4 regions of the Pseudoxanthomonas sp. SGT-18 genome follow, and region 1 is predicted to be linked to each of the others. Evidence: predicted binding sites of a transcription regulator. Region 1 holds the regulator's gene; each other region holds the start of a gene.
What was found. The regulator FliA, encoded in region 1, starts transcription of late flagellar genes. The targets are predictions, from matches to a motif close to TAAAGTTTNNCNNNCNNNGGCCGATAA.
Positions count from the first base shown of each region.

Region 2: a site for FliA is predicted at 4,240-4,266, ahead of EIM47_RS11555 (GGDEF domain-containing protein). Genes of this name have one in related genera too.
Region 3: a site for FliA is predicted at 2,230-2,256, ahead of EIM47_RS02715 (methyl-accepting chemotaxis protein). Genes of this name have one in related genera too.
Region 4: a site for FliA is predicted at 2,641-2,667, ahead of EIM47_RS14845 (HD-GYP domain-containing protein). Genes of this name have one in related genera too.

Region 1 is NZ_RRYJ01000009.1:145,110-152,563, forward strand. It holds gene flhB (flagellar biosynthesis protein FlhB) at 1-147, shown strand, start outside; gene flhA (flagellar biosynthesis protein FlhA) at 189-2,234, shown strand; gene flhF (flagellar biosynthesis protein FlhF) at 2,406-3,782, shown strand; gene EIM47_RS12950 (P-loop NTPase) at 3,820-4,653, shown strand; gene EIM47_RS12955 (RNA polymerase sigma factor FliA) at 4,650-5,390, shown strand; gene cheY (chemotaxis response regulator CheY) at 5,417-5,809, shown strand; gene EIM47_RS12965 (protein phosphatase CheZ) at 5,806-6,435, shown strand; gene EIM47_RS12970 (chemotaxis protein CheA) at 6,439-7,454, shown strand, end outside.
Region 2 is NZ_RRYJ01000008.1:39,446-46,899, forward strand. It holds gene EIM47_RS11525 (hypothetical protein) at 1-225, opposite strand, end outside; gene EIM47_RS11530 (VOC family protein) at 267-701, opposite strand; gene EIM47_RS11535 (hypothetical protein) at 731-937, opposite strand; gene EIM47_RS11540 (hypothetical protein) at 952-1,338, opposite strand; gene EIM47_RS11545 (transglutaminase family protein) at 1,430-2,251, opposite strand; gene EIM47_RS11550 (cupin domain-containing protein) at 2,380-2,724, shown strand; gene EIM47_RS11555 (GGDEF domain-containing protein) at 2,729-4,153, opposite strand; gene gnd (phosphogluconate dehydrogenase (NAD(+)-dependent, decarboxylating)) at 4,344-5,243, shown strand; gene EIM47_RS11565 (oxidoreductase) at 5,251-6,309, opposite strand; gene EIM47_RS11570 (BON domain-containing protein) at 6,472-6,822, shown strand; gene EIM47_RS11575 (glycoside hydrolase family 3 N-terminal domain-containing protein) at 6,993-7,454, shown strand, end outside.
Region 3 is NZ_RRYJ01000001.1:605,666-613,119, forward strand. It holds gene gap (type I glyceraldehyde-3-phosphate dehydrogenase) at 34-1,038, shown strand; gene EIM47_RS02715 (methyl-accepting chemotaxis protein) at 1,112-2,188, opposite strand; gene EIM47_RS02720 (DUF2339 domain-containing protein) at 2,344-4,983, shown strand; gene EIM47_RS02725 (DUF3999 domain-containing protein) at 4,980-6,350, shown strand; gene EIM47_RS02730 (phosphoglycerate kinase) at 6,451-7,454, shown strand, end outside.
Region 4 is NZ_RRYJ01000013.1:21,856-29,309, reverse strand. It holds gene EIM47_RS14855 (glutamate--cysteine ligase) at 1-778, shown strand, start outside; gene EIM47_RS14850 (hypothetical protein) at 812-1,234, opposite strand; gene EIM47_RS14845 (HD-GYP domain-containing protein) at 1,359-2,600, opposite strand; gene frmR (formaldehyde-responsive transcriptional repressor FrmR) at 2,735-3,010, shown strand; gene EIM47_RS14835 (S-(hydroxymethyl)glutathione dehydrogenase/class III alcohol dehydrogenase) at 3,070-4,179, shown strand; gene EIM47_RS14830 (NAD(P)H-binding protein) at 4,183-4,884, shown strand; gene fghA (S-formylglutathione hydrolase) at 4,897-5,748, shown strand; gene EIM47_RS14820 (hypothetical protein) at 5,831-6,397, shown strand; gene EIM47_RS14815 (ATP-binding protein) at 6,401-7,078, opposite strand; gene EIM47_RS14810 (hypothetical protein) at 7,092-7,430, opposite strand.

The DNA of each region.
Region 1 (7,454 bases):
AAGGAGATCCCCGTGAGACTGTACGCCGCCGTGGCCCAGGTCCTGTCCTACGTGTACCAGCTGCGCGCCTGGCGCCCCGGTACCGGGCGCGCGCCGCAGCTGGGCACGGTCGAGGTCAGGGAATTCCCGGAGGATGACGGCAAGTGAGCGCGACCGCTTCCCAGCCGCTGTCCCGCCGCCTGCTGGAAATGGCCCGCAATGGCATCGGCGCGCCACTGTTGGTGCTGGCCCTGCTCGCCATGGTGGTGGTGCCGCTGCCGCCGCTGCTGCTGGATGCCCTCTTCAGCTTCAACATCGCCATCTCGCTGGTGGTGCTGCTGGCCGTGGTCTACGTGCAGCGGCCGCTGGACTTCACCATCTTCCCGGTCATCCTGCTGACCACCACCATGCTGCGGCTGGCGCTGAACGTGGCGTCCACCCGCGTGATCCTGCTGCACGGCCAGGCCGGCGGCGACGCCGCCGGCAAGGTGATCGCCGCCTTCGGCGAGTTCGTGGTCGGCGGCAACTACGCGGTCGGCATCGTGGTGTTCGCGATCCTGACCATCATCAACTTCGTGGTCATCACCAAGGGCTCCGGGCGCATCTCCGAGGTGACCGCGCGCTTCATCCTCGACGCCATGCCCGGCAAGCAGATGGCGATCGACGCCGACCTCAATGCCGGCCTGATCACCCGCGAGGAGGCCAAGGCCCGCCGCGACGAGGTCCGCGAGGAGGCCGACTTCTACGGCGCGATGGACGGCGCCAGCAAGTTCATCCGCGGCGACGCCGTCGCCGGCATCCTGATCCTGTTCATCAACCTGCTGGGCGGCTTCGCCGTGGGCATGTTCCAGCACGGCATGGCCGCCGCCGACGCCGCCTCGACCTACACCCTGCTGTCGATCGGCGACGGCCTGGTGGCGCAGCTGCCGGCGCTGCTGGTGTCCTCGGCCGTGGCCATGCTGGTGACCCGCGCCTCGCGCGCCCAGGACATGGGCCAGGCGGTGGTCGGCCAGGCCTTCGGCCAGTACCGCGCCCTGGGCGTGGCCTCGGCCATCCTGGTGACGGTGGGCCTGGTGCCGGGCATGCCCAACGTCGCTTTTCTGACGCTGGGCGCGGTGCTCGGCTTTGCTGCCTGGAAGCTGTGGCAGCGCAAGCAGCAGGAGGAATCCGCGGCGGCGCGGGCCGAGGCCGCCGGGCCGGCGGCCGCCCCGGGCCAGGCGGCCGGCGAGCTGGACTGGGACGAGCTGCGCCCGGTCGATCCGCTGGGCCTGGAGGTCGGCTACCGCCTGATCCCGCTGGTGGACAAGACCCAGGGCGGCGAGCTGATGGCGCGGATCAAGGGCGTGCGCCGCAAGCTCACCCACGAGATCGGCTTCCTGATCCCGCCGGTGCACATCCGCGACAACCTGGAGCTGCAGGCCAACCAGTACCGCCTGCTGGTACACGGCGTGCCGGTAGCCACCGCCGAGATCCAGCCGGACCGCGAACTGGCCCTGGACCCGGGCGGCGCGCTTGGCCCGATCGACGGCATCAAGGGCAAGGACCCGGCGTTCGGCCTGGACGCGGTGTGGATCCACCCGCACCAGCGCGCCCAGGCCGAGGCCCTGGGCTACACCGTGGTCGACCCGGCCACCGTGGTCGCCACCCACCTGTCCCACCTGGTGCGCGAGCACGCCCCGGAGCTGCTGGGGCACGAGGAGGTGCAGCAGCTGCTGGCCACCCTCGCCCGCAGCGCGCCGAAGCTGGCCGAGGACCTGGTGCCCAAGACCCTGCCGCTGTCGGTGGTGGCGCGGGTGCTGCAGAACCTGCTGGTGGAGCGGATCCCGGTGCGCCAGCTGCGCAAGATCGCCGAGGCCCTGCTCGAGCACGGCGCCTACAGCCAGGACCCGGCCGTGCTCACCGCCGCGGTCCGCAACAGCCTGGGCCGCTTCATCGTCCAGGAGATCGCCGGCGCCTCGCCGGAGCTGCCGGTGTTCACCCTGGCCGCGCCTCTGGAACGGGTCTTGCAGGAGTCCGCGCAGGGCAACGGCGCCGCGGCGCTGGAGCCCGGGTTGGCCGAACGCCTGCAGCAAAGCCTGGCCGAGTGCGCCGGGCGGCAGGAGGCGAAGGGCGAACCGGCGGTGGTCCTGGTACCGGCCACCGTGCGCGCCTCGCTGGCGCGGCTGGTACGCCACAGCGTGCCGTCGCTGTCGGTGCTGGCCTACACCGAGGTACCGGAGGACAAGCGGCTGAAGCTGGTCGGAACAATCAACTGAAAGCCGTGATTGGGGATTCGTGGTTCGTGATTCGAAAAAGCGGATCGCGGCGGACTGGGAAGGAAGTGGGATGAACAAGGCAACAAGAACACGGATACGGACAGGCCGCGGAGGCCCGGCATCTGCTTCTTCCAATCACCAATCACCAATCACGGATCACGGCCCCTAACCATGAAAATCAAGCGTTTCGTTGCCGCCGACATGCGTACCGCGCTGCGGATGGTCCGCGCCGAGCACGGACCGGATGCCGTGATCCTCTCCAACCGCCGCACCGAGGAAGGGGTGGAGATCGTCGCGGCCAGCAACTACGACGAGGACGCGGTGCAGCGGGCCCTGATCGAGGCCCAGCGCGCCAGTGAACCGGCGCCCGCACCCGCGGCCCCGACGCCGGCCGCCGCCCCTGCCCCTGCCCCTGCCCCTGCCCCTGCCCCGCACGACTTCGCCGCCGCCATGGCCGCGGCCCTGGCCACCCCGACCGCGCGCGCGGTCTCGGTGCTGCCGCCGGAGGTGGTCATGGCGCATCCTGCCGCCCCGGCCGGTCCCGCCCCCGCGGCGCCTGCGCCCGCCCCGGAACCGGCGCCCCCGGCCGCCAGTCCGGCCCCGACCCTGGCCGCGGTGCCGGCCCCGGTGGCGCCGGCCGACGACGAGCAGCTGCGCGCCATGCGCGAGGAACTGGCGCAGATGCGCGCCATGATCGAGCGCGAGATGCACCGCCTGACCGACGAGCGCCTGCGCGGCTCGCCGGTGCGGCTGGCGGCGATGGAGCTGATGGAGGACTACGGCTTCGACGCCGGGATCACCCGCGACATCGTCCTGGAACTGCCGGCCGACACCCCGATGCACCGCGGCCGCGGCCTGATGCTGGGCCTGATCTCGCGGCGCCTGCCGGTGTGCCCGGTGGACCCGCTGGAGGCCGGCGGCGTGATCGCCCTGGTCGGCCCCACCGGCGCCGGCAAGACCACCACCATCGCCAAGCTGGCCGCCCGCTTCGTGGCCGAGCACGGCCCGCGCGACATCGCCCTGGTCACCACCGACACCTCCCGCATCGGCGGTCGCGAGCAGCTGTACGGCTACGGCCGCCAGCTGGGCATCGCGGTGCACGAGGCCGACAGCGACGCGGCCCTGATCCAGCTGCTGCAGCGCCTGCAGGACTACCGCCTGGTGCTGGTGGACACCGCCGGCCTCGGCCAGCGCGACCGCGCCCTGGCCAACCAGCTCAACTGGCTGCGCGCCGCACGCAACGTCAGCACCCTGCTGGTGCTGCCGGCCAACTCCCACTTCGCCGACCTGGACGAGGTCGTGCGCCGCTTCGGCCCGGCCCGCCCGCAGGGCGTGGTCCTGACCAAGGTCGACGAGACCGGGCGCCTGGGCAGCGCGTTGTCGGTGGTCGTGGACCACCAGCTGCCGCTGACCTGGGTGACCGACGGCCAGCGGGTCCCGGAGGACCTGCACCGGGCCAATGCCGCCAGCCTGGTGCTTCGCCTTGAAGATCTGCGCCGGGCTGCCGATAAGCCGAACATCCCGGAGGCCGACCATGCCGTCGCCTGAGTCCCGCCCCGCAACCCCGAGCCCCTTCCGCCCGACGATGAACCACGCACCGCTCGCCCCCGTCCGCAGCATCGCCATCACCGGCGGCAAGGGTGGCGTGGGCAAGACCAACCTGTCGGTCAACCTGGCCGCCTCGCTGGCGGCGCTGGGCAAGCGCACCCTGCTGCTGGACGCCGACCTGGGCCTGGCCAACGTCGACGTGCTGCTGGGCCTGTCCCCGCAGCACACCCTGGCCGACCTGGTCGCCGGCCGCTGCGAGCTGGAGGACGTGATCCTGGAAGGCCCCAACGGCATGCTGGTGGTGCCGGCCGCCTCCGGGCGCCGGCACATGGCCGAACTGCAGCCAGCCCAGCACGTGGGACTTGTCAATGTTTTCAATGACCTGCAGCGTGATCTTGACATTCTGGTTGTAGACACTGCCGCCGGCATCACCGACAGCGTGCTGACCTTCTGCCAGGCCGCCCAGGACGCGGTGGTGGTGGTCTGCGACGAGCCGGCCTCGATCACCGACGCCTACGCCCTGATCAAGGTCCTGTCCCGCGAGCGCGGCGTGGACCGGGTCCAGGTGGTGGCCAACATGGTGCGCAGCCCGGCCGAGGGCCGCGGCCTGTACGACAAGCTGTCGCGGGTATGCGAGCGCTTCCTCGGCGACGTCTCGCTGAACTTCCTCGGCGCGGTGCCGCAGTGCGACTGGCTGCGCATGGCGGTGCAGCGCCAGCAGGCCGTCGCCACCGCCTACCCGGCCAGCCCCTCGGCCCGCGCCATCGCCGAGATCGCCCGCCGCGCGGCGCGCTGGCAGGCGCCGACCGCCCCGCGCGGCAACATCGAGTTCTTCGTCGACCGGATGATCCGGCAAGGCGCGGTCGCATGAATGCCGTGGCCGAATACCGCGCCGTGCGCGGCAGCAACGACGACGCCATCACCCGGCATGCCGACCTGGTGCGGCGCATCGCCCACCACCTGGCGGCGCGCCTGCCGGCCAGCGTCGAGGTCGACGACCTGATCCAGGCCGGCATGATCGGCCTGATCGAGGCCAGCCGCAGCTACGACCCCGACCAGGGCGCCTCGTTCGAGACCTACGCCTCGATCCGCATCCGCGGCGCGATGATCGACGAGATCCGGCGCGGCGACTGGGTGCCGCGCTCGGTGCACCGCCGCGCCCGCGACGCCGCCGCCGCGGTGCGCGAGATCGAGCAGGCCACCGGCCGCGCCGCCGCGCCGCAGGAAGTGGCGGCCAAGCTGGACATGCCACTGCCGGAGTACCTGCGCCTGCTGGAGGACGCCTCTCGCGGCCAGGTGCTGAGCCTGGACTCGCACGTGGAGGACCACGGCGACGTGCAGGTCAACAGCAACAGCCCCACCCCGCAGCAGCTGCTGGAGCGCAGCGATTTCGGCCGCGAGCTGGCGGCGGCCATCTCCAACCTGCCCGAGCGCGAACAGCTGGTGCTGTCGCTGTACTACGAGCAGGAGCTGAACCTGAAGGAGATCGGCGCGGTGCTCGGGGTCAGCGAGTCCCGGGTGTGCCAGATCCACGGCCAGGCCGTGCTGCGCCTGCGCGGCCGCCTGTCCCAGTACGAATCACGTGATGCCGGTCTGGACGACGACTGAGCACGCAACGCCAAACGGAGCACGAAGTGAACAAGAACATGCGGATCCTGATCGTGGACGACTTCTCGACGATGCGACGCATCGTCAAGAACCTGCTCAACGATCTGGGCTACAGCAACACCGCCGAGGCCGACGACGGCCACACCGCGCTGGCGGCCCTGCGCGCGCAGCCGTTCGACTTCGTCATCACCGACTGGAACATGCCGGGCATGACCGGCATCGAGCTGCTGCGCAGCATCCGCGCCGACCCCAAGCTCAAGACCCTGCCGGTGCTGATGGTCACCGCCGAGGCCAAGCGCGAGCAGATCCTGGAGGCCGCGCAGAACGGCGTGAACGGCTACATCATCAAGCCGTTCACCGCGCAGACCCTCGAGGAGAAGCTCAACAAGATCTTCGAACGGCTGGCGGCGACGGCATGAGCACCACCGCATCCCCCGAGCGTGCGGCGCTGGTCCAGCGCCTGCACGACGCCCTGGAAGCCCTGGACCGCGGCGACGAAAGCGCACTGCGCGCCGAGATCGACGCCCTGGCCGCCGCCCGCACCCGTCCGCTCGTGCAGGGCCTCGGCCGGCTGGCGCGCGAACTGAGCCAGGCCCTGGGCGAACTGCCGGAGGTCCCCGGCGCCGACGACCATGGCGTGGAGGGGGTCGAACTGGACGACGCCTGCGCGCGCCTGGACCACGTCATCGGCATGACCGAGCAGGCCACCCACCGCACCCTGGACCTGGCCGACGAATGCCGCGCCCTGGTCGAGGGCCTGCGCGCCGAAGGCGTGACCGACGGCCAGGACCAGGTGCTGGACCGCATCCGCCGCAACCTCACCGAGATCGCCCTGACCCAGAGCTACCAGGACCTGACCGGGCAGATCATCCGCCGCGTCGCCGGGATCGTGCGCCGCGTCCACGAAGGCTTCGGCGAACTGGGCCTGCCGCCGCGCGCCGAGCCGCGCGAGCCCGCGCTGGCGGGCCCCGCGGTGGCCGGGCTGGACACCCATGCGGTCAGCCAGAACGACGCCGACGCCCTGCTGTCGGAACTGGGGCTGTAAGCCATGAGCGGTGTGACGCCCGAAATCGCCGCGGACTTCATCGTCGAGGCCCAGGAGATCCTGGACCGGCTCGGCGAGCAGCTGGTGGAGCTGGAGCGCGCGCCCCAGGACAGCGAGCAGCTCAATGCGGTGTTCCGCGGCTTCCACACCCTCAAGGGCGGTGCCGGCTTCCTCGGCATCCAGCCGATGGTCGAGCTGTGCCACGCCGCCGAGGAAACCCTGGGCGCCGCCCGCTCCGGCACCGCCGAACTGGACCCGCTGCACTTCGACGCCGCCCAGCGCTCGCTGGACTGGTTGCAGGCCATGCTCGACGCGGTCGCCGCCGGCACCGAGCCGGAGCACGCGCCGCCGGAGCTGATCGCGCAGTTCGCCCTGGTCGCGCCGCCCGCGCCGCAGCCGCAGGCCGCGCCGCAGCCCGTGGCGGCGCCCGCGCCGGCCGGCGGCGACGACCTGATCAGCGACGACGAGTTCGAGGCCCTGCTCGACCAGCTGCACGGCAAGGCCGCGCCCGGCGCCAAGCCCGCAGCCGCGCCCGCGCCGGCCACCGCGGCTGCGGACACCATCACCGACGACGAATTCGAGGCGCTGCTGGACCAGTTGCACGGCAAGGCGCCGCCCGGGGCCAAGCCGCTGCCGGCCGCCGCGCCGGCCCCGGCACCGGCGGCCGCTGCGCCGCCGCCCGCTCCCAACCCCGTGCCGCAGCCGGCCGCCCCGCGCCCGGCCAGCCCGCCCCCGCGCGCCGCCGCCGCGGGCGAGGCCGAGCACACCGTGCGCGTGGACACCCGCCGCCTGGACGCGATCGTCAACCTGATCGGAGAGCTGGTGCTGGCGCGCAACCGGCTCAAGACCCTGCGCGCGCGCCTGCGCGACGACGAACTCGACCGCGCCGTGGCCAGCCTCGACGTGGCCACCGCGCGCCTGCAGTCGGCGGTCATGCGCACGCGCATGCAGCCGGTGGGCAAGGTGTTCTCGCGCTTCCCGAAGGTGGCGCGCGACGTCGCCCGCTCGCTGGCCAAGGA
Region 2 (7,454 bases), on a different contig from region 1:
CACCTGGCGCCAGAACGCGTCGGCCGGCAGCGCGGCCAGCGCCTGCCAGTCGTGCCTGCCCAGCGCCTGCAGTCCGGCATCGCTTTCCAGCACGCCTTCCTCGACCAGGCGTTGCCAGAAATCCAGCCATTGCCGCGCGGTGTCCTGCAGCAGTGCGGCCAGGCGTGCCTGCAGTTGCAGGTTGGTGCGGTACAGCGCCTGCGGCAATGCGGTTTGCGCTTTCATTGCACTCCTCCCTGATGCGTGTGCGGCGGTGGCCGCGTCGCTCATTCCCGGAACCGGACGCGGACCGAGGCGGCGCTGCGTTCGGCGGGGCCGTGATGCACGGCCTCGATGTTGTTGCCGTCCGGATCAAGCACGAAGGCCGCGTAGTAGCCCGGGTGGTAGGGACGCAGCCCCGGGGCGCCGTTGTCGCGGCCGCCGGCCGCCAGCGCCGCGGCATGGAAGGCGTCGACCGCGCCACGGTCGGCGGCCTGGAAGGCCAGGTGCACGCGCCCGGTCAGCTCGCCGGCGGCGGCCTCGCTGTCGATCGCCGAGACGAACAGCTCGTCGATCCAGAACCAGCCTTCGCCGCTGCCGCCGAGGGGAATGCCGAGCGCCCCGGCCACCGCGGTGTAGAAACGCTGGCTGGCGGGCAGGTCGCGCACCACCCGCTGCAGGTGGTCGACCAGGCGGCCACGGTGAAGCTCCATCGTCTCCATGTCGGGCTCCGGCGGATCGGTGCAGCGGTTCAGCGGCGCGGACGGTCCGGGGACATGCGCTCGTAGTCCTCCGGCACCGCGTGGTTGCGCTCCGGATCGGTGTCGGGCATGTCCGGGCCCTTGTGCCGGCCCTTTTCGTTGGCGTAGCGGTCCGGGGTGTTCGGCTTGTCCTGGTCGGCGGCCGGGCGCTTGTCGCGGGTGCTGTGGGTTTCGGGCGGGGCAGAGGGACGGGTCATCCGGATCTCCTGGGCTACTTGCGCGGGCTGGCCGTGGCGTCGGGCTGCGGCTCGGCGGCCGGGCGCGGCTTGCCATCGTGTTCGTGCGCGCTGCCGGGGGTCAGGTGCTGGTGGCGCGCGGCCTGCAGTTCCTGCGCGGTGACGTAGCCGTCGCCATCGGCATCGTGGGCGGCGAAGTCCTCGGCGGTGCGCTGGCTGCCGGCGGTGAACTCGGCCAGCGACAGGCGGCCGTCGCCATCGACGTCGGTGCCGGGCAGCGCATCGGCCTGCCCCGGGTGGCCGGCGTGCGCCTCCTGCGGCGCCGTGGTGGCGGGCGGGTCGACGTCCTGGTCCTGGGCCAGGGCAGGGCCGCAGCCGAGCACGCCGGCCAGGGCCAGGATGGCGGGCAAACGGGTTTTCATGGCTGTTCCTCGCGGCGTGGGCGGCATGGCCGGACCGCCATCTGCGCACGCCGGGCGTAAAGACGGGGGCGAGGAAACGTGAAGGCCGGCCTCAGGACGCCAGCGCCAGGGCGGCCACGTCGATGCCGGCCGCTGCCGCCGCGGCCGCGGCCTCTTCCAGCGCCCAGACCTCCACGCTTTCCGGCTCGCACAGGCCGAAGGTGCAGCTGGTGGCCACGTCGGCGGCATCGCGGCCACGCGCCACCGGCACCCGTGCCGGGCAGGCGCCGCCGGTGCGCGGATCGAACGCATGCCAGCGGCCGTCGAACCAGGCCTCGATCCAGGCGGGAAAGCGCGGTTCCGGGGTGGTGCCAGGCGGCGGATAGCCGGTGCAGTAGCGCGCCGGCACGCCCACGCCGCGGCACAGGGCGATGGCCACGTGGGCGAAGTCGCGGCACAGGCCCTGGCCGTCCTGCAGGGCGCGCAGCGCGCCGCGGGTGCAGGCGGCGGTCTCCGGGACGTACTCGATCGAGCGCGCCACGTGCGCGCAGATCGCCTGCACCCGCACCCGGTCCGAGGGCAGGTCGCCGAAGCGGGCCTGGGCATGGCGCAGCAACGGGCGTACCTCGCAGTGGCGGCTGGGCTGCAGGAACGGCCCCAGGTCCTCCGGCGCCGGCGCCACCGCCGGGCGGAAGCTGCCGTCGCGCACCAACGCCTCGCCGCGCAGCACCAGCAGCCCGGCCGGCGCCAGCAGCCGGGTGCAGGTATTGCCGAAGCGGTCGCGGTAGCGGTGCAGCGGCACCTGCGGCGAAGTCCATGCCGTCGGCCCGGACAGCAGGCGGTGGGCCTCGCTGTCGGCCACGTCGAGCATCGCCACCATGGGGGTGGACTGGGCGAAGCGGTAGGCGATGCGGAAACCCAGCCGGAATGGCATCGGGGCGGCCCGAGGGGGAAGTGGTGCCATTGGGCCGGGCGCGCGCGCAAGGGCGCGTGAAGCGGCGCGGGTGACGGCCGCTTCACGCCCGCCGCGCCAAGGTCGCCGGATCTTCGCCAGGAGTTCCCATGCGCCACCAGCGACTACGCTTCGGCCGCGGTTTCCGCGTGCTGTTCGAACACCGTCGGGTGCAGGCGGCGCAGATGGTGCTGGCGCCGGGCGCCAGCGAGGGCGGGGAGGGCAATCGCCACCGCGGCGCCGACCAGTGGCTTTACGTGGTTTCCGGCAATGGCGTGGCGATCGTCGCCGGGCGCCGGCAGCGGCTGGCGCCCGGCAGCCTGCTGCTGGTTGAGCGCGGCGAGGAGCACGAGATCCTCAATACCGGCCGCACCCCGTTGCGCACGGTGAACTTCTACGCGCCGCCGGCGTACACCGGCGCCGGCAACGAGCGCCCGGCCGGACGCCCGCGCTGAGCCGTCAGTGCACCGCGACCACGCGGTTGCGGCCGTCCTGCTTGGCCCGGTACATGGCGCGGTCGGCGCGGTTGAGCAGGTGCTCGCGGTCCTCGCCCAGCTGGCGCACGGCCACGCCGGCGCTGAAGCGCACCTCGATGCGCCGGCCCTCGTGCAGCAGCGGGCGCGCCGCCAGGGTGCGCTGCAGGCGCTGCAGCAGCGCGGCGGCCTCCTCGAGGGTGGTGCGCGGCAGCACGACCACGAATTCCTCGCCGCCGTAGCGGGCCAGCAGGTCGTCCTTGCGCAGGCCTTCGCCCAGCACCTGCACCACGTGGCGCAGGGCGGCATCGCCGCCGGCATGGCCGAAGCTGCCGTTGAGCCGGCGGAACTCGTCCAGGTCCAGCACCGCCACCGCCAGCGGCCAACCCTCGCGCTCGGCCCGCGCCAGCAGCTGCGGGTACTGCTCCTCCAGGCCGCGGCGGTTGAGCGCGCCGGTCAGCGGGTCGCGGCTGGCCAGTTCGCCGATGTCGCGCAGCTGCGCTTCCAGCTCGCGCACGCGCGCCTCGGCCGCCTCCACGTCCGCGCGCGCGGCCTGCAACTGCTCGTGCGAGCGCAGCGCCTGTTCCTGCAGGCGGCGGGTGTCGTCGAGCACGTCCTCCAGGCGGTGGCCGAGGTCGGCGATGGTGCGCGCCTCGCGGATCGCCGCCAGGTGCGCCTGCAACCGGTCCTGGTACTCGCCGGCGCGGGCGGCCATGCCGTCCAGGCTCTCGACGAAGGACACCATCATCACCCGCATCGCGTCCTTGGACTGTTCGATGCCCTGGCGCAGCAGGCCCTGCTGGTAGGCCAGCTCGCGCAGGCCCTGGCGGGTGGCTTCCAGGGTCTGCAGGTCCGGGTCCTGGCCCAGCAGGCGGCGCACCGCGGCGACCTGGCCGCGCAACCAGCTGCCGTCGTCCAGCAGTTCGAACAGGTTTTCCAGCAGCAGATCGAACAGTTCCAGCAGCAGGCGCTGCTGTTCGGCGGCCTCGCCGGCGTGCACGCCGACCTGGTGGCACAGCTCGCGCACCCGGGTCGCCAGCGGCGACAGGTCCGCGCCGGGCGACCAGCGCTTGAGGTCGCCGGCCAGGGCCGTCGACTCGTCGGCCAGGGCCGGCAGCGGCCGCAGCAGCGAGGCCAGGGCCACGCCCACCGCCTGCCGCAGCAGGTCCCGCAGCTGCTCGGCCTCGGCCGCGGCCGGCGCATCCAGGGCGGCGGCGAAGTCGCGCAGGTACTTGTCCAGGAACTGACGCAGCACGCGCGCGGCGGTGGCCCAGTCGGCGGCATCGGTAGCCGAGGCCAGGCGCCGGCCGAGGTCGCCCAGCTCGCCCGGCAGCGTGGCCATGCCGCGCGCGAACACGGGCAGCACGTTGCCGGCGTCGGGGACGACGCCGTCGCTGGGGACGGAGCGCACTGCGGACTGGCCGCTGGCGGCTCCGCGGTCTCGGAGGGACATGCGCATGGCTCTCGGGCGCGGAACCTGGCTGGAGGAACGCCTCGTTAGCGGCCGCCGGCGGCCGGGGTTTAGCCCGGGACGGACCTTTCCACGGGCGCTGGCGCCGGTTGTGCGAGGCTTGACGCCCCTACCCACGACAGGAGAACCCATGGATATCGGCATGGTCGGACTTGGCAGGATGGGCGGCAACATGGCCCTGCGCCTGGCCCGTGGTGGCCACCGGGTGGTCGGCTACGACCCCGGCGCCACCGCCCGCGGCGCGGCGCCGGAACTGGAAACCGTCGAATCGCTGCAGGCCCTGGTCGAGGCGCTGCCGGCCCCGCGCGCGGTGTGGCTGATGGTGCCGGCCGGCGCCCCGGTCGACTCCACGCTTGACCGCCTGCTGCCGCTGCTGCAGCCGGGCGACGTGGTGGTCGACGGCGGCAACTCCAACTACCGCGACAGCGAGCGCCGTGCCGCGCGCTGCCGCGACGCCGGCGTGCATTTCCTGGACTGCGGCACCAGCGGCGGCGTGTGGGGCCTGCAGGAAGGCTACAGCCTGATGGTCGGGGGCGAGGCCGAGGCGGTGGCGCTGCTGCGGCCGGTGCTGGAGACCCTGGCGCCGGCGCCGGACCGCGGCTGGGGCCACGTCGGGCCCAGCGGCGCGGGACACTTCACCAAGATGGTCCACAACGGCATCGAGTACGGGATGATGCAGGCCTACGCCGAAGGCTTCGCCATCATGCAGCGCAAGGAATCGATGGCGCTGGACCTGGCCCAGGTCGCCAGGATCTGGCAGCACGGCAGCGTGGTGCGTTCCTGGCTGCTGGACCTGGCGACCGATGCGCTGGAGCGCAACCCGACCCTGGAGGGCATCGCCCCCTACGTGTCCGATTCGGGCGAAGGGCGCTGGACCGTGGCCGAGGCGATCGACCTGGACGTGTCGGCGCCGGTGATCACCCTGTCGCTGCTGGAGCGGCTGCGCTCGCGCGAGAACGATTCCTACGCCGACAAGCTGCTGGCGGCGTTGCGCCAGGGCTTCGGCGGGCACGGCATCCGCCCGGGCTGAGCCGCGCTCAGCCGGAGTATTCGAAGGCCACCTCGCGGCGGCCGGCATCGCTGCGTTGCGCCGCCTCGATCAGCGCCATCGCCAGCAGCGCGCTCTCGGCAGTCACCGGCGGCAGGCCGCCGTGCAGGATGGCGTCGCGCACGCCGGCGTAGTACGCCGGCCAGTTGCCGGGCAGCGCCGGCGCGGCCGCGTCCTCGGCGACCGAGCCGTCGGCGCCCACCCGCAGCAGGCTGCCCGGGCGTGGGTCGCGTCCCCACCCGCCGTGGCTGGGACGCAGGCCGGCGCGCAATGCGTCCTCCTGCGGATCCAGGCCGTGCTTGATCCAGCTGCCGGCGCTGCCGTGCACGGCGAAGCGCAGGCCGTGGCCGGGCACCAGCGAGCCGCCATGCAGCAGCACCCGCAGGCGTGGATAGCGCAGCTGTACGTGGAAGTAGTCCACCGCGGTGGCGCCGTGGCGCTGCATGCCCAGGTCGGCGGTCACCGCCAGCGGCGGGCCGAACAGCTGCAGCGCCTGGTCGGCCAGGTGCGGGCCGAGGTCGTACCACAGTCCGGCGCCGGGGCCGGCGCGGTCGCGCCAGCGGTCCGGCACCTGCGGGCGGAAGCGGTCGAAGTGCGAGTGCAGCTCGGCCACCTCGCCCAGCGCGCCGGCGTCGAGCAGGGCGCGCAGGGTGAGGAAGTCCGCGTCCCAGCGCCGGTTGTGGAACACCGACAGCACCTTGCCGGCCTGGCGTGCCGCTTCCGCCACCGCGCGGGCCTCGTCCAGGTGCAGGGCGAACGGCTTGTCCACCACCACATGCTTGCCCGCCTGCAGTGCGGCGCGCGCGATCGGCGCGTGGCTGTCGTTGGGCGTGGCCACCACCACCAGGTCCACGGCCTGGTCCTCCAGCACTTCGGCCACCTGCGCGCAAACCCGCGCCTGCGGATGGTCGGCGGCAATCTCCGCGGTGCGACTGGACACCACGCTGTGCAGGCGCAATCCGGGCGTGGCCGCGACCAGCGGCGCGTGGAACACGCGGCCAGCCAGTCCGTAGCCGACCAGGGCGACGTTCAGGACATCCGGGCTCATGGAAGCGATTCCAGCGGCAATGCGCCGATTAGACGTGCGCATGGCCGCCATCGCAACTGGTTCAGGCGCTTGAACCAATCACGAATCCATCGCGCGCGGTTCACCCGTGCTGGACGCTGCCCTGGCGGAGACTGGCCGCCCATTCGCCAAGGAGCCAGACCCATGCGCAAGAACGCCACCGTGCTCGCCGCCACCTTTGCCGCCCTGCTGTTCTCCGGTGCCGCCATGGCCGGCGACAACGATCCGCAGAAGAAGAAGGCCGCCGACGCCGATTCCAGCCAGCCGGTGTCCGACACCTGGATCACCACCAAGGTCAAGTCCAGCCTGCTGGCCGACAGCGACGTGTCCGGCACCAAGATCGAGGTCGACACCGTCGACGGCGTGGTCTACCTGACCGGCACCGTCGGCAGCCAGGCCCAGGCCGACGAGGCCAAGCGCATCGCCGGCGAGATCGACGGCGTGGCCAAGGTCGACACCAGCCGCCTGAAGGTCGACGCCCAGGCCTCGCGTTGATCGGCCTGCTGTTTTTTGCGGCACCCGTCACGGGTTGCCGCCGCGGCGCGGGGCCACGGCCCCGCGCCCTTCTTTTGTCCGCGGCACGGCGCGTGCCGCGGACAGCGGGCGTCAAGGGGCCGCGGTGGCCGCTCCGCTAGAATCGCCGCACCCCCGCACTGCCCGCACCGATGCCGACCACCCTTCCCGCCGACCCGCGGGTCGAATCCCTGATCCCGCGCATGACGCTGGAGGAAAAGGCAGGCCAGCTCGGCGTGTTCGCCGACATGGTCCGCCCCTTCGCGCCGGACGTGAATCCCGAGACCAACGTGCGCAATGCCGCCGAAGTGCTGGAGCAGGTGCGCGCCGGCCGCGTCGGCACCCTGTTCAACGGCGTCGGCGCCGAGGCCGGGCGCGAGATCCAGCGCGTGGCGGTGGAGGAGAGCCGGCTGGGTATACCGGTGCTGCTGGCCGCGGACGTGATCCACGGCATGCGCACCGTGTTCCCGATCCCGCTGGGCGAGGCCGCCAGCTTCGAGCCGGACCTGGCCGAGCGTACCGCCCGCGCCACCGCCATCGAGGCCACCGCCGCCGGCATCCACTGGACCTACGCGCCGGCGGTGGACATCGCCCGCGACCAGCGCTGGGGCCGC
Region 3 (7,454 bases), on a different contig from region 1:
CCGCGCCCCGGCGCGGCGTCAGGAGTCATCAGAATGGCGATCAAGGTAGGCATCAATGGCTTCGGCCGCATCGGCCGCAACGTTCTGCGTTCTGCCGTGCAGAACTTCGGCGACGACATCGAGATCGTGGCGATCAACGACCTGCTGGAGCCCGACTACCTGGCCTACATGCTGAAGTACGACTCCGTGCACGGCCGCTTCAAGGGCGAGGTGCAGGTCGAGGGCAACACCCTGGTCGTCAACGGCAGGAAGATCCGCCTGACCCAGGAGCGCGACCCGGCCAACCTGAAGTGGGACGCGGTGGGCGCCGAGGTGGTGATCGAGTCCACCGGCCTGTTCCTGGACAAGGACAGCGCGGGCAAGCACCTGGCCGCCGGCGCGAAGAAGGTGATCATGTCGGCCCCGTCCAAGGACGACACGCCGATGTTCGTCTACGGCGTCAACCACGACACCTACGCCGGCGAGGCGATCATCTCCAACGCCAGCTGCACCACCAACTGCCTGGCGCCCCTGGCCAAGGTGATCCACGACAAGTGGGGCATCAAGCGCGGCCTGATGACCACCGTGCACGCCGCCACCGCCACCCAGAAGACGGTCGACGGCCCGTCCAACAAGGACTGGCGCGGCGGCCGCGGCATCCTCGAGAACATCATCCCGTCCTCCACCGGCGCGGCCAAGGCGGTGGGCAAGGTGATCCCCTCGCTCAACAAGAAGCTCACCGGCATGAGCTTCCGCGTGCCGACCTCGGACGTGTCGGTGGTCGACCTGACCGCCGAGCTGGAGAAGCCGGCGACCTACGAGGAGATCAAGGCCGAGATCAAGGCGCAGAGCGAGGGCGCGCTGAAGGGCATCCTCGGCTACACCGAGGACAAGGTGGTGGCCACCGACTTCCGCGGCGACACCCGCACCTCGATCTTCGACGCCGACGCCGGCATCCAGCTCGACCCGACCTTCGTCAAGCTGGTGGCCTGGTACGACAACGAGTGGGGCTACTCCAACAAGTGCCTGGAGATGGCCCGCGTGGTGGCCGGCAAGTAAGCCGCACCGCAAGCGCTGCAAAGGACGAGCCCCGGCCCTGCCGGGGCTTGTTTTTTGCGCCGGCGGCGGCTGCCTAGAGCGCCTGCAGGATCAGCGAGTGCCAGCCGCTGCGGTAGGTCTCGTAGCCCGGCGAGGCCGCGTGCGCGACGCAGTGCGGGCGGCCCTGGAACTCCACCACCCGTGCCGCGAGCGGCTGGCGCAGCAGTTCGTCGCGCCCGGGGAAGTCGATAACCTCCTGCAGGATGCGCCCGGCCGAGTCGGCCAGCACCCGGCCCTGGCCGTCGACGATGCATGCCCGGCTGCGCGTCCATTCCTGCTGCGACAGCGGAGTACGCTGCACCACCGTCTGCGCCAGCGCGTCCCAGCGGAACACGATGCCGAGCACGCCCAGCAGGCGGCCGTCGACGCGTCCGCCCTCGCGCACGCCGCAGGCGTAGACCAGCACCCGCTCGCCGCCGGCCAGCGCACTGGCATGCACCTCCTGGAAGCCGAATTCCTCGCCGCTGGCGCAGCGCCTGGCGCTTTCGAACCAGGGCGCGTCGCGCACGTCCATGCCGGCGGAGCGGTACTGGCCGGGGCGGCCGTTGGCCAGCACGCACCCGTCCAGGCCGACCAGCACCAGGTCGAAGTACACCGTGTACGAATCCAGGATCTGGCCCATGCGCCGCGAGGCGTGCGCCAGTTCCTCCGCGGTGGCGCCCGGGCGCGCGGCCGCGACCACCGCCGCGTCGGTCGCCCACCAGCGCACGTCGCAGCTGCGCTCGTAGAGGTTGCGGTCGATCAGGTCGATGTTGACCAGGGCCAGCCCGGCCAGGCGCGTATGCCGCACCTCGTCCTCCAGCCGCGCCAGGGTAGCCTGCATGTCGGCGCGGGTGGCCTCGGCGCGGCGGTCGATCTCGCCGGCGGTCTCGGCCACCCGGCGCGAGAGCGTATCCATCTCCTGCGCGATCACCGCGAAGCCGCGCCCGGCCGCGCCCATGCGCGCCGATTCCACGCGCGCGTTCATCGAGATCACCAGGGTGGTGCGGTTGATTTCCTCGATCCGCCGCAGCGATTGCCGCAGCTCGCCCAGCATGCGGCCGGACAGGCCAGCCACGGAACGGATGTGGTCGTCGACGCTGGCCTGGGCAGGCGTGGCTGGCGTGTTCATGCGGGGATGGGGGACGGTTTCATATGAAAGATGACCGGGCTTCATCGGCCCGCCGCGACCGGACTTGAGCCGGGCCGCCGGCAAGCCAGGACGCTCCGGTAGCATGCCCGCAGCGCCTGCCGGGGAGGGGCGGCCCATCCATGACGGGGGATAGCTTGGAAGCGATCATCGTGCTGGTGGTGTTGGCGGTACTGGCGGTGCCGGTGCTGCTGGGCGTGCTGGGCCTTGCAGTGCTCGGCCTGCGCCGGCGGGTGGCGGAACTGGAGCGTGCGCTTGCTGCCCTGCGCCCGCCGGCGCCGACGGGCATGGCGGCCTCGCCACCACCCGCGGAAGCCGCGCATGCACCGGCGGCCGCGGCGGGTTCCGTGGCGGCGGCCGTGCCGTCCACCGCGGCCGGCTTACGCCCGTCCGCGGCACCGCCACCGCTGCCACCGGCCGGAACGGCAGCGGCGCATGCCGGCGGCGACGCGGGCGCGCCGCGCGTCCCCGCGGAGAACGTGCTGCTGCGCGTGGTCAAGCGCTGGTTCACCGTGGGCAACGTGCCGGTGAAGATCGGTGTGCTGGTGGCGCTGGCCGGCGTGGCGGCGCTGCTGAAGTACGCTTCCGACCAGGGCCTGTTGCAGTTGCCGGTGGCGCTGCGCCTGTCCGCCGTGGCCGCGGCGGCGCTGCTCGCACTGGGCTTTGCCTGGCGCCGGCGCGAGGGCAACCGGGTCTTTGCCCTGAGCGTGCAGGGCGGGGCGATCGGCACCCTGCTGCTGGTGGTGTTCGCGTCGTCCAGGCTCTATGGCCTGGTCGACGCCGGCCCGGCGTTCGCCCTGAGCGTGGTCCTGGTCGCGGGCGCGGCCCTGCTGGCGGTGCTGCAGAACGCGCAGGCGCTGGCCGCGTTCGCCCTGCTGGCCGGCTTCCTGGCGCCGGTGTGGTTGTCCACCGGCGGCGGCAACCACGTCGCCCTGTTTTCCTACTACGCGCTGGTCAACGCCGCGGTGGTGGCGATCGCCTGGTTCAGGTCCTGGCGCCTGCTCAACCTGCTTGGCTTCGCGTCCACCTTCGGCATCGGCAGCCTGTGGGGCGCCAGCGCCTACGCCCCGGAGAAGTACGCCAGCACCCAGCCGTTCCTCGCCCTGTTCTTCGCGTTCTACCTGGTGGTGCCGCTGCTGTTCGCGCGGCGCCGGCCGGCGGGACGGCGCGACCTGGTCGACGGTTGCCTGGTGTTCGGCACCCCGCTGGTGGCGTTCTCGCTGCAGGCGGCGCTGCTGGAAGGCCAGCGCATGCCGCTGGCGTTCTGCGCGCTGGGCCTGGCCGTGCTGTACGCGATGCTGGCGCGGGCGCTGTTGCGGCGCTCCGGCTACGAGCTGCTGGCGCAGTCCTGGGCGGTGCTGGCAGTGGGCTTCGCCACCCTGGCGGTGCCGCTGTGCCTGAGCGCGCGCGCCACCGCCAGCGTGTTCGCGCTGGAGGGCGCCGGGCTGGTGTGGCTGGGCCTGCGCCGGCAGCGCTGGCTGCCGCAGGCCAGCGGCGTGGCGCTGCAGCTGTTGGCGGCGTTGGCGTTGCTGCTCGGGCTGGACAATGCGCACGGGGATCTGCGTGCCGTGTCCAATCCGACGGCGATGGGCATGTTCCTGCTGGCGCTGGGCGGCTGGGCCAGCGCCTGGGCGGCACGTGCCCATGGCCGGACCGTGCCGGCGGCACTGTTCTTCCTGTGGGGCACGGCGTGGTGGGCCGGCGACTGCGCGCACGAGATCGCGCGCTTCGCCGCTCCGGCCTTGCGCGCCGACCTGGCCCTGGTGCTGGCCGGCGCGACCGGCTGGCTGGCGGCGGAAGTCCATCGCCGCCGCCCGGCCGCATTGCTGGCCCAGACCCTGCTGGCGGCGGTCGTGCTGGCCGCGCTGGTGCTGTTCTGGCAGTCGGAGCGGCACCAGCATCCGCTGGGCGGGAGCTTCGGTGCGCTGGCGTGGCTGATGTTCGGCCTGCTGGGCCTGCGTGGGCTGGCCTGCCTGCGCCTGGATGCCGGCCGCAGTGCTGGCGCCGCACAGTTGGCCTGGTGGCTGCTGTGGGCCCTGCTGGCGTCGCTGGAGGGGCGCTGGGTCGCGCTCGAGGCCAGCCTCGGCCAGGGCTGGGAGGTCGCGCTGGCGGCCCTGCCATGGCTGGTGCTGATCGCGCTCGCGCAGTGGCGCTGGGACTGGCTGGCGCTGCCGCGCGATGCCGCGGTGGCCGCACCGATGCGCACGCCGGTGTCGTGGTCCGGTTTCGCGGTCGCCGCCGCGATCTGGCTGGCGATGCTCAAGCGCCCGCTGTCCCCGGCGCCGCTGCCCTGGCTGCCACTGCTCAACCCGGGCGAGCTGGTGCAGCTGGCGACCCTGGGCCTGGGTGCGGCCTGGCTGGGCAGCAGGCATGCCGGGGCGCTGCTGCCGCGCTGGCGACCTGCGCTGCTGGCCGGCGGCGGCTTCCTGCTGCTGAGCGCCTCCACCCTGCGCTGCGTGCATTACTGGGGTGGCATCGGCTGGACCCCGGGCCTGCTGTCCAGCGCCCTGGCCCAGACCAGCCTGACCGTGGCCTGGAGCGTGCTGGGCGTGCTCGGCTGGGTGCTCGGTTCGCGCCGCGGCCAGCGCGGCCTGTGGCTGGCCGGCGCGGTGCTGATGGGTGTGGTCCTGGCCAAGCTGGTGCTGGTCGACCGCACCCACCTGGGCAACCTGGCCGGCATCGTGTCTTTCATCGCCTACGGCGTGCTGTGCATGATCGTCGGCTACCTCGCCCCGGCGCCGCCGCGCGCCGGGGACAACGTGGAGACGGACGCATGAGCAAACGATCCTGGTACGCACTGGCGCTGGTTTCCGTGCTGGCCGGAGGCGCACAGGCCAGCGCCCCGGCGCAGGACTATGCGCGGCAGTGGCCGCTGGCCCTGGGCCAGGACAACGCCGGGGCCTACCGGGTACTGCTCGACGAGGCGGTGTACCTGGGGGCGCACGAGCGCGGCCTGCGCGACGTGGAGGTATTCAACGCCCAGGGCCAGGCGGTGGCCGCGGCGGTGCTGTCGCCGGCGCAGCCGTTGGCGCAGGCGCCGCGTACCACGGGGCTGCCCTGGTTCCCGTTGCCGGCGCAGGACGGCGCCGGCAACGACATCCACCTGATCGCCGAGCGCGACGACGAGGGCAACATCCGCCGGGTGCAGGCGGGGTTCCCGGCGCGTACGCCCGCCGGCGGCGCCGGCAGCTGGCTGGTCGATGCCAGCCGCGTGCGCGAGCCGGTGCGCGCGCTGCTGCTGGAGTGGAAGACGCCATCGCAGCCGCTGCAGGCCGGCTACAAGGTCGAGGGCAGCGACGACCTGCGCAGCTGGCGCACGCTCAACGGCAGCACCACCCTGCTGGACCTGGAGCGCGGCGGCGAACGCCTGCGCCAGGGCCGCATCGCCCTGGATGGCCAGGCCCGCTACCTGCGCCTGCTGCCGCTGCGCGCCGGCCCCGGGCCGGAGCTTACCGGGGTCGCGGCCGAGCTGGCGCCGGCGGAGGCGCAGCTGCAGTGGGATTGGCAGGAGCTGCGCGGCGAGCGTCGCAGCGTGGCCGGGCGGGAGGGTTTCGAGTTCCGCCTGCCCGGACGCTTCCCGGTGGAGCGCGCCGACGTGCGCCTGCCGGACAACGCCGCGGTGCAGTGGACCCTGTACAGCCGCGAGGACCCCGACGCTTCCTGGACCTGGCGCGCCGGCCCCTGGGTTGCCTACCAGGTGGGCGACGACCGCGCCGGGGCGCGCTCGGAACCGCGCGCGCTGGCCGCGGCGGTGCGCGACCGGTACTGGCGACTGGTCCCGACGACCCCGGTGGGCGAGGGCATGCCGGTGCTGCGCCTGGGTTACCGGTCCGAGGTACTGGTGTTCCTGGCCCAGGGCCAGCCGCCCTACACCCTGGCCGCCGGCAGTGCCCGCCGCCAGCGCGGCGAGGCGCCAATCAAGCCGCTGCTGGACGCGCTGCGCGCCCAGCGTGGCCCCGACTGGGAGCCGGCCCCGGCCTACCTGGCCGGCGAGGCCCAGGAGCTGGCCGGCGAGCGCGCCCTGGAGCCGCTGGTCGAGCACGACTGGAAGAGCTGGCTGCTGTGGGCGCTGCTGGTCGGTGGCGCGGTGCTGGTCGCGCTGCTGGGAATGAGCCTGCTGCGGCAGCCGCCGCGGGCGCCCTGAGCGCCGGGTTTGCCGCCGCCACGTCCCGTCCCGGAAAATGCCCGCACCCGCGCGCCGCGCCGGCGCGACCCACCTTGATCCCCCACACAGAGACGTGAGCATGACGATCATCCGGATGACCGACCTCGACCTGACCGGCAAGCGCGTGCTGATCCGCCAGGATCTCAACGTGCCGATCGACAACGGTCGCATCACCTCCGAGCAGCGCATCACCGCCTCGGTGCCGACGCTCAAGCTGGCACTGGAGAAGGGCGCCGCGGTGATGGTCACCTCGCACCTGGGGCGGCCCAAGGAAGGCCAGTGGAGCGAGGCTGATTCGCTGGCGCCGGTGGCTGCGCGCCTGTCCGAGCTGCTGGGCGTGGACGTACCGCTGGTGAAGGACTGGGTCGACGGCGTCGAGGTCAAGCCTGGCCAGGTCGTGCTGCTGGAGAACTGCCGCATGAACGTCGGCGAGGGCAAGGACGACGAGGCGCTGGCGAAGAAGTACGCGGCGCTGTGCGACGTGTTCGTGATGGACGCCTTCGGCACCGCGCACCGCGCCCAGGCCTCGACCCACGGCGTGATCCGCTTCGCCCCGGTGGCCGCCGGCGGGCCGCTGCTGATGGCCGAGCTGGATGCACTGGCCAAGGCGCTGGACAACCCGGCGCGCCCGCTGCTGGCCATCGTCGCCGGCAGCAAGGTCTCGACCAAGCTGGAGCTGCTGACCAACCTGGTCGGCAAGGTCGACCAGCTGATCGTCGGCGGCGGCATCGCCAACACCTTCATCGCCGCGGCCGGCTACAACGTCGGCAAGTCGCTGTACGAGGCCGACCTGCTGGAGACGGCGAAGAAGATCGCCGCCGATGCCCAGGCGCGCGGCGCGCAGATCCCGCTGCCGGTGGACGTGGTGGTGGCCCAGGCGTTCGCCGCCGACGCCCCGGCCACGGTCAAGCCGGTCGACCAGGTCGGCGCCGAGGACATGATCCTGGACATCGGCCCGCAGACCGCCGCGCAGTACGCCGGGCTCATCAAGTCCGCCGGCACCGTGGTCTGGAACGGCCCGGTGGGCGTGTTCGAGTTCGATGCCTTCGGCAAGGGCACCGAGACCCTGGCCCGCGCCATCGC
Region 4 (7,454 bases), on a different contig from region 1:
GGTGTCGCTGGCGCTGCAGCCGGTGGCCACCGCGCTGTTCGCCGATTCGCCGTTCAGCGAGGGCCGGCCCAACGGCTTTCTCAGCTACCGCTCGCACATCTGGACCGACACCGACCCGGACCGCACCGGCATGCTCGACTTCGTGTTCGAGGACGGCTTCGGCTACGAGCGCTACGTCGACTACCTGCTCGACGTGCCGATGTACTTCAGCTACCGCGACGGCACCTACGTCGACGCCAGCGGGCAGAGCTTCCGCGACTTCATGCAAGGCCGCCTGCCGGCGCTGCCGGGCAAGCTGCCGACCCTGCGCGACTGGTCCGACCACATGACCACCGCCTTCCCCGAGGTGCGGCTGAAGAAGTACCTGGAGATGCGCGGCGCCGACAGCGGCCCGTGGGCGCGGCTGTGCGCGCTGCCGGCGTTCTGGGTCGGCCTGCTGTACGACGACGCGGCGCTGGACGCGGCCTGGGACCTGGTCAAGGACTTCACCGGCGAGGAGCGCCACGCCCTGCGCGACGGCGTGCCCAGGCACGCGCTGAAGCTGCCGTTCCGCGGCGCCACCGTGCGCGAGCTGGCGCTGGCGGCGCTGGAGATCTCCGCCGCCGGCCTGCGCCGGCGCGCCGCGCGCAATGCCGACGGCATCGACGAATCGCGCTTCCTCGACACCCTGATGGAAATCGCCGAGTCCGGGCTGACCCCGGCCGAGCGCAAGCTCGAACTGTTCCACGGCCCGTGGCAGGGCGACATCGACCGGGTGTTCGCCGAATTCGCCTACTGAAGGCGGGGCGGGCCGTGGAGGCCCGCGCCGCGCTTACCTGCCTGCATCTAGCGCGGGCAGGGCCAGGCCGGGCTCGTGCCGGCCCGGAAGCACGCCGGCATACGGCTGGCCGAAGCGGCCGCCGGCCACGTCGAAACGGTGCCCGATCCGCCGCTGCGGATCGGCCGGGTCCTGGTAGTCGACCGTGCACAGCTGCAGGCTGCCGTCCTGGTCGAAGTAGGAGGCGATCTCCGGGAACGCGGTATCGGCCGGGAGCAGGGCGGCGGCTTCGCGCAGGCACAGGTCCGCGCCATCGAAGCGGCCGGCCTGGCCGCGCGCCGGCGCCGGGGCCGGCAGCGGCGTGGCCGGCACGGGGGCGCGGCTGGGCGGCGTGTTGCTGCCGGCGGCGAAGGCCAGCGCCGCGGCCGCGCCGCACAGGAACGGGAGGACGGATGGTGGGCGGGGGGAATCGCTCACGGTTGCTCCATGCAGTGTGGCGGTCGGGGGAGCAACGACTATAGCGATCCGGCGAAGGTTGCTCAGGCAACCTGGCGGAACACTTTCTTGCGCATTGGCGAACGCCCGCGCGCGGGCGCGGCGGTCAAGGCGCCCACAGCTTGTGCAGGTCGCGGAAGCCCCATTCGCGGGGCGATTCGATCCCGGTGATGCGCTCGCTGCAGCCGGGCGCCGACAGGTCCACGTCGGCGAGCAGCAGGTGCGAGCGCAGCCGCGCCGAATAGAACACCCGCACCAGCGGCCGGGTGAGGTCGCCCGGCCGCTGGTCCAGCACCACCGCCAGGCGGTCGCTGGACAGCCGCACCAGGCTGCCGGCCGGATAGATGCCGAGGCTGGCGATGAAGGCCTTGAGCACGACCGGGTCGAAGTGGCCCTTCCACGAGGCCATCCGCCGCAGCGCCTCGGCCGGATCCCAGCCTTCCTTGTAGGGGCGGTTGGAGGTGATCGCGTCGTACACGTCGCACACCGCGCTCATCCGCGTCAGCAGCGGCAGCTGCGCGGCCGCCAGGCCGGCCGGGTAGCCGGTGCCGTCCATGCGCTCGTGGTGGTGCAGCACCATGTGCAGGATCCGGTCGTCGTGCTCGCCGCCCTCGCGCAGCAGGCGCGCGCCATGCTCCGGGTGGGTGCGCATGACCTCCATCTCCTCCGGCTCCAGGCGCCCGGGCTTGTTGAGGATCTCCAGCGGCACGCAGGCCTTGCCCAGGTCGTGCAGCAGGCCGCCGACGGTGGCGGCCTGGCAGGCCTGTTCGTCCAGGCCCAGCTGGCGGGCAAGCGCGGACATCAGCGCGCCGACCGCCACCGAGTGCAGGTAGGTGTAGTCGTCGGCGGTCTTGAGCCGGGCGATGCCGATCAGCGCGCCGGGATGGCGGCCGACCGAGGCGGAGATCTCCTGCGCCAGCGGCAGCACCGAGGCGGCATCGACCATGCGCCCCATGCGCACTTCCTGGAACATCGCCTCCACCGCCTCGCGGCCCTCCTGGCAGATGCGGCGCGCCCGGGTCAGTTCGGCGTCGAGGTCGACCTTCGGCGCCACCCTCGCGCCGCGCGGGCCAGGATCTTCCTCCGCGCCGGCGGTCGTCCCGGCGGCGCCGGGAGGCGGCGTGGGTTCCGCGGCGGGTTCCGCGGCCGCTTCGGCCGGGTCTTCCTCCGGCAGGCTGCGCTCCGGGTCGATGTCCACCGTCTCGATCCCGCTGCCCTGCAGGCGCTCGATGTCGCGCGCGGTGGCGAGGAACGAGGTCCGCCAGAACGGATGCTTGAGCCAGGCGCCGTTGACCCGCTGCACGTACATGCCCGGGCGGAGCTGGTGGACGGGGATGGTGCGCTGCATCGTGGACCGGCGGCTCTGGGGGGACAGGGTGCCGGGGGCCATATCGGCCGGACGTGGCCTGGCTTGAGCACCGCGGCGGCTCGCCGGCCGGCGGCCTGGCTGATACTATCCCCCAGTATCAGAGGAGGCCGGCCATGCCCCACAGTCCCGAGGAAAAGCGGCGCGTGCTGGCCCGCGTGCGCCGCATCCGCGGCCAGGCCGAGGCGCTGGAGCGCGCGCTGGAGGCCGGCGCCGACTGCGCCCCGGTGCTGCAGCAGATCGCCGCCATCCGCGGCGCGGTCAACGGGCTGATGTCCGAGGTGATGGAGGCCCATATCCGCGAGACCTTCGGCCACGCCGCCGGCTCGGACGAGCAGCGCCAGGCGCGGGTCGCGGAGATGACCGCGCTGGTGCGTTCCTACCTCAAGTGATTCCCCCTCCGCCGGAGCGCCGGCGGATCCGTTCGTCGCCGTCCCAAAGGAGTTTCCCCATGAAGTCCCGTGCCGCCGTCGCCTTCGCCGCAGGCCAGCCGCTGCAGATCGTCGAGATCGACGTCGCCCCGCCCAGGGCCGGCGAAGTGCTGGTGAAGATCACCCATACCGCGCTGTGCCATACCGACGCCTTCACCCTCTCCGGCGAGGACCCGGAAGGCGTGTTCCCGGCGGTGCTGGGCCACGAGGGCGCCGGCATCGTGGTCGAGGTGGGCGAGGGCGTGACCTCGGTCAAGCCGGGCGACCACGTCATCCCGCTGTACACCGCCGAGTGCGGGCAGTGCCTGTTCTGCAAGAGCGGCAAGACCAACCTGTGCGTGGCGGTGCGCGCCACCCAGGGCAAGGGCGTGATGCCCGACGGCACCACCCGCTTCTCCTACAACGGCCAGCCGATCTACCACTACATGGGTTGCTCGACCTTCTCCGAGTACACCGTGGTCGCCGAGGTCTCGCTGGCCAAGGTCAACCCGCAGGCCAACCCGGAACACACCTGCCTGCTGGGCTGCGGCGTGACCACCGGCATCGGCGCCGTGCACAACACCGCCAGGGTGCAGGAAGGCGATTCGGTGGCCGTGTTCGGCCTCGGCGCGATCGGCCTGGCGGTGATCCAGGGCGCCCGGCAGGCCAAGGCCGGCCGCATCATCGCCATCGACACCAACCCGGCCAAGTTCGAACTGGCGCGGCAGATGGGCGCCACCGAGTGCGTCAACCCGAAGGACCACGACAAGCCCATCCAGCAGGTGATCGTGGAGATGACCGGCTGGGGCGTGGACCACAGCTTCGAGTGCATCGGCAACGTCGAGGTGATGCGCGCGGCGCTGGAATGCGCGCACCGCGGCTGGGGCCAGAGCGTGATCATCGGCGTGGCCGGCGCGGGCAAGGAGATCAGCACCCGTCCGTTCCAGCTGGTGACCGGCCGCAAGTGGATGGGCACCGCCTTCGGTGGCGTGAAGGGCCGCAGCCAGCTGCCGGGCATGGTCGAGGACGCGATGGCCGGCAAGATCGAGCTGGCGCCCTTCATCACCCACACCCTGCCGCTGGAGCGGATCAACGAGGCCTTCGACCTGATGCACGAGGGCAAGTCGATCCGCACCGTCATCCACTATTGAGCGATGCAGCCGGCGGGCGCCAATGCCATGGCCACCGGCGCGAGGATCGCGCTGGTGGCCGGTGCCAGCGGCCTGGTCGGGCGCGCGCTGCTCGCGCGCCTGTGCGCCGATCCGCAGGTGGCCGCGGTGCACGCCCTGGTCCGCCGCCCGCTGCAATTGCGGCACCCGAAGCTCCAGCTGCACGTGGTCGACTTCGCGCGCCTGCCGCCGTTGCCGGCAGCCGGCGAGGCCTACCTGGCACTGGGCACCACCATTGCCGTGGCCGGCACGCGCGAGGCGTTCCGGGCGGTGGACTTCGACGCCAGCCTGGCGGTGGCGCGCGCGGCGCTGGAGGCCGGCGTGCGCCGCATCGGGCTGGTCAGCGCGATGGGCGCCAATCCCCGGTCGCCGGTGTTCTACAACCGCACCAAGGGCGAACTGGAGCAGGCGCTGGCCGCGTTGCCGCTGGATGCGCTGGTGGTCGCGCGGCCGGCGCTGCTGCTGGGCGACCGCGCCCGCCTGGGCCAGCCGCATCGCCGCGGCGAGCACCTGGCCGCGCGCCTGGACCGCTGGTTGCGTCCGCTGCTGCCGGGGCAGCTGCGTGCCATCACCGCCGAAGACGTCGCTGCCGCGCTGGCCGCTGAAGTGCCGCGCGCAAGCGGCCACACCATCCTCGGATCGGCGCGCATGCAGGGCGCATCCGCCGCGCCGCACCGGAACGCATAAGGAGAGGTAACCATGGAACGCATCGAACACCGCGCCTGCTTCGGAGGCTGGCAGGACGTCTACCGCCACGCGTCGTCCGTGCTCGGCTGCACGATGAGCTTCGCCATCTACCTGCCGCCGCAGGCGGCCGAACGCCGGGTGCCGGTGCTGTACTGGCTGTCCGGCCTGACCTGCACCGAGCAGAACTTCATCACCAAGGCCGGCGCGCAGCGCTACGCGGCCGAGCACGGGATCGCCATCGTCTGCCCGGACACCAGCCCGCGCGGCGAGGACGTGGCCGATGCCGAAGGCTACGACCTGGGCAAGGGCGCCGGCTTCTACCTCAACGCCACCCGCGAGCCCTGGGCGCGCCACTACCGCATGCACGACTACGTGGTGCACGAGCTGCCGGCGTTGGTCGAGGCGCAGTTCCCGGTGACCGGCGAACGCGCCATCAGCGGCCATTCGATGGGCGGCCACGGCGCCTTGGTCTGCGCGCTGCGCAATCCCGGCCGCTACCGCAGCGTCTCGGCGTTCTCGCCGATCGTCGCGCCCAGCCAGGTGCCGTGGGGCGAGAAGGCGTTCGGCGCCTACCTGGGCGCGGACCACGCGGCCTGGAAGCAGTGGGACGCCTGCGAGCTGCTGGGCGGCGCCGCGGAGAAGCTGCCGCTGCTGGTGGACCAGGGCGCGGACGACGAGTTCCTCGAGCTCCAGCTGCGCCCGCAGCTGCTGCAGGCCGCGGCCGCGGCGGCAGGGCATCCGCTGACCTTGCGCATGCATCCGGGCTACGACCACAGCTACTACTTCATCGCCAGCTTCATCGGCGAGCACCTGGCGCACCATGCCGCGGCCCTGCGCGGCCAGGCCGGGGTGCCGCGCGGCTGAGCGCGCCGGCGCCGCAGCATGACCCCCGCGGCGGCCGTGTGGCATGGTTGCGCCACATGGACGCCGACCAGGGGGGAGACGCATGCGGGGCAGGAGTCATTACGGGTATGCACTGGCGGTGGCGCTGCTGGCCACGGCCGCCGGCGCGGCCGCGGCCGAGGGCGGCGCCGCGCCGCAGCGCACGGTGGCCGGCGCGCAGGAATTCCTGCGCCAGGTGCTGCCGGGCAACCGCTATCTGTCGACGATGATGAGCGAGGTCCTGGCCAAGGCCCGCCGCGACGGCCTGCGCGCCGAGTTCGAGCCGCTGCCGCCGATCGTCGACGCCGACCCGGTGGCGCACTGCCGCTCCTACCTGATCGGCGAGATCGCCAACACCTGGCTGACCGTGCGCGACCCGGCCACCGGCGAGGCGACCGAGGCCGGCTTCGCGGCGATGGCCGGCGACGACCACGTCGGCAGCCCGGATGGCCTGCACTTCGGCTCGATCCGCGCCCTGCGCCAGGACGGCTCGCGCGTGTACCTGCGCTTTGCCGGCGAGCAGCACGACGCGGTGCTTCACCTGGAAGGCAGCGAGATGGCTTCGCGGGTGCACGCGGCGCTGGACTTCCTGCGCCGCGAGTGCGATCCGGCCGCGGCCACGGGCTTCTGAGCGTCACTCCCGCAGCGCGAAGTCGGTGCGCGCGAAGCGCACGGCTTCGATGCTGTCGCCGGCGTGCTCCAGCTCCAGCGGCGTGGCGAACATCGGCCCGGCCCAAACGCAGGTGTGGAACTCGCCGTTCTCGCCGCACGGATCCACTCCCGCCGGCAGTTCCTCGAGCAGGGCCGCATCGAAGGCGCGGCCGCGGAAGCGCGCGTCCAGTTGCTGCGTATCCACGCAGCACACCCGCGCGCGCAGGCCGGCGTCGAGCATGCGCCGCGCCAGCAACGCGGTGTCGAAGCGGAACAGCGGGGTGAGCAGCTCCCAGTCCAGGCTTTCCAGCTGCTGCCGGCGCCAGGCGCGGATGTCCTCCAGGAACAGGTCGCCGAAGGCCATGGTGCGCAGCCCGGGCCAGCGCCGCGCGGCCGCGTCCAGCGCGCCGGCCATGGCCGCGCCGTAGGCCGCGTTCTCGCAGGCCGGCGGCAGTTCCACCTCCAGCAGCGGCAGGCCGGCGGCCGCGGCCTGCGCGCGCAGTACCTCCACCCGTACTCCCTGCATCGAAGCGCGGCCAGCGCTGACGGTCGACAGCAGGCCGACCACCTGGTGGGTGGCCGACTGCCGCAGCATGTGCAGGGTCCAGGCCGCGTCCTTGCCGCCGCTCCAGGCCAGCAGGACCGGGATGCGTGCCGCCATCGCCGTGGCAGGCTCAGCGCACGTCGCGCAGTTCCCAGCGCGAACCGGCCAGCAGGCGCAGGCGGTGGCGCAGGATCTCGCCGGGCAGGGAGGTGGTGGCGGTGAGGTAGACCGACATGTCCTCGCGCCGGCCTTGGACCGTGGCCTGCGGATCGGTCGCGCCCAGCGCCGGGTCCACCTCGTCCGGTTCCGGCTGCATCTGCCGCCAGCGCTCGAACAGCGCCGGCGAGCGCAGCGCATCCTGCAGCTGTTCGGCGAAGGCTTCGTAGCCGTTGGCGGTGAACGACAGCGACGGCTCGCTGCCGCGCGCGGCGGCCGGCTCGGGCAGGCGGATCACGTAACGGACGGGCATCGGCGGCTCCTGCGGGCGGGAGCG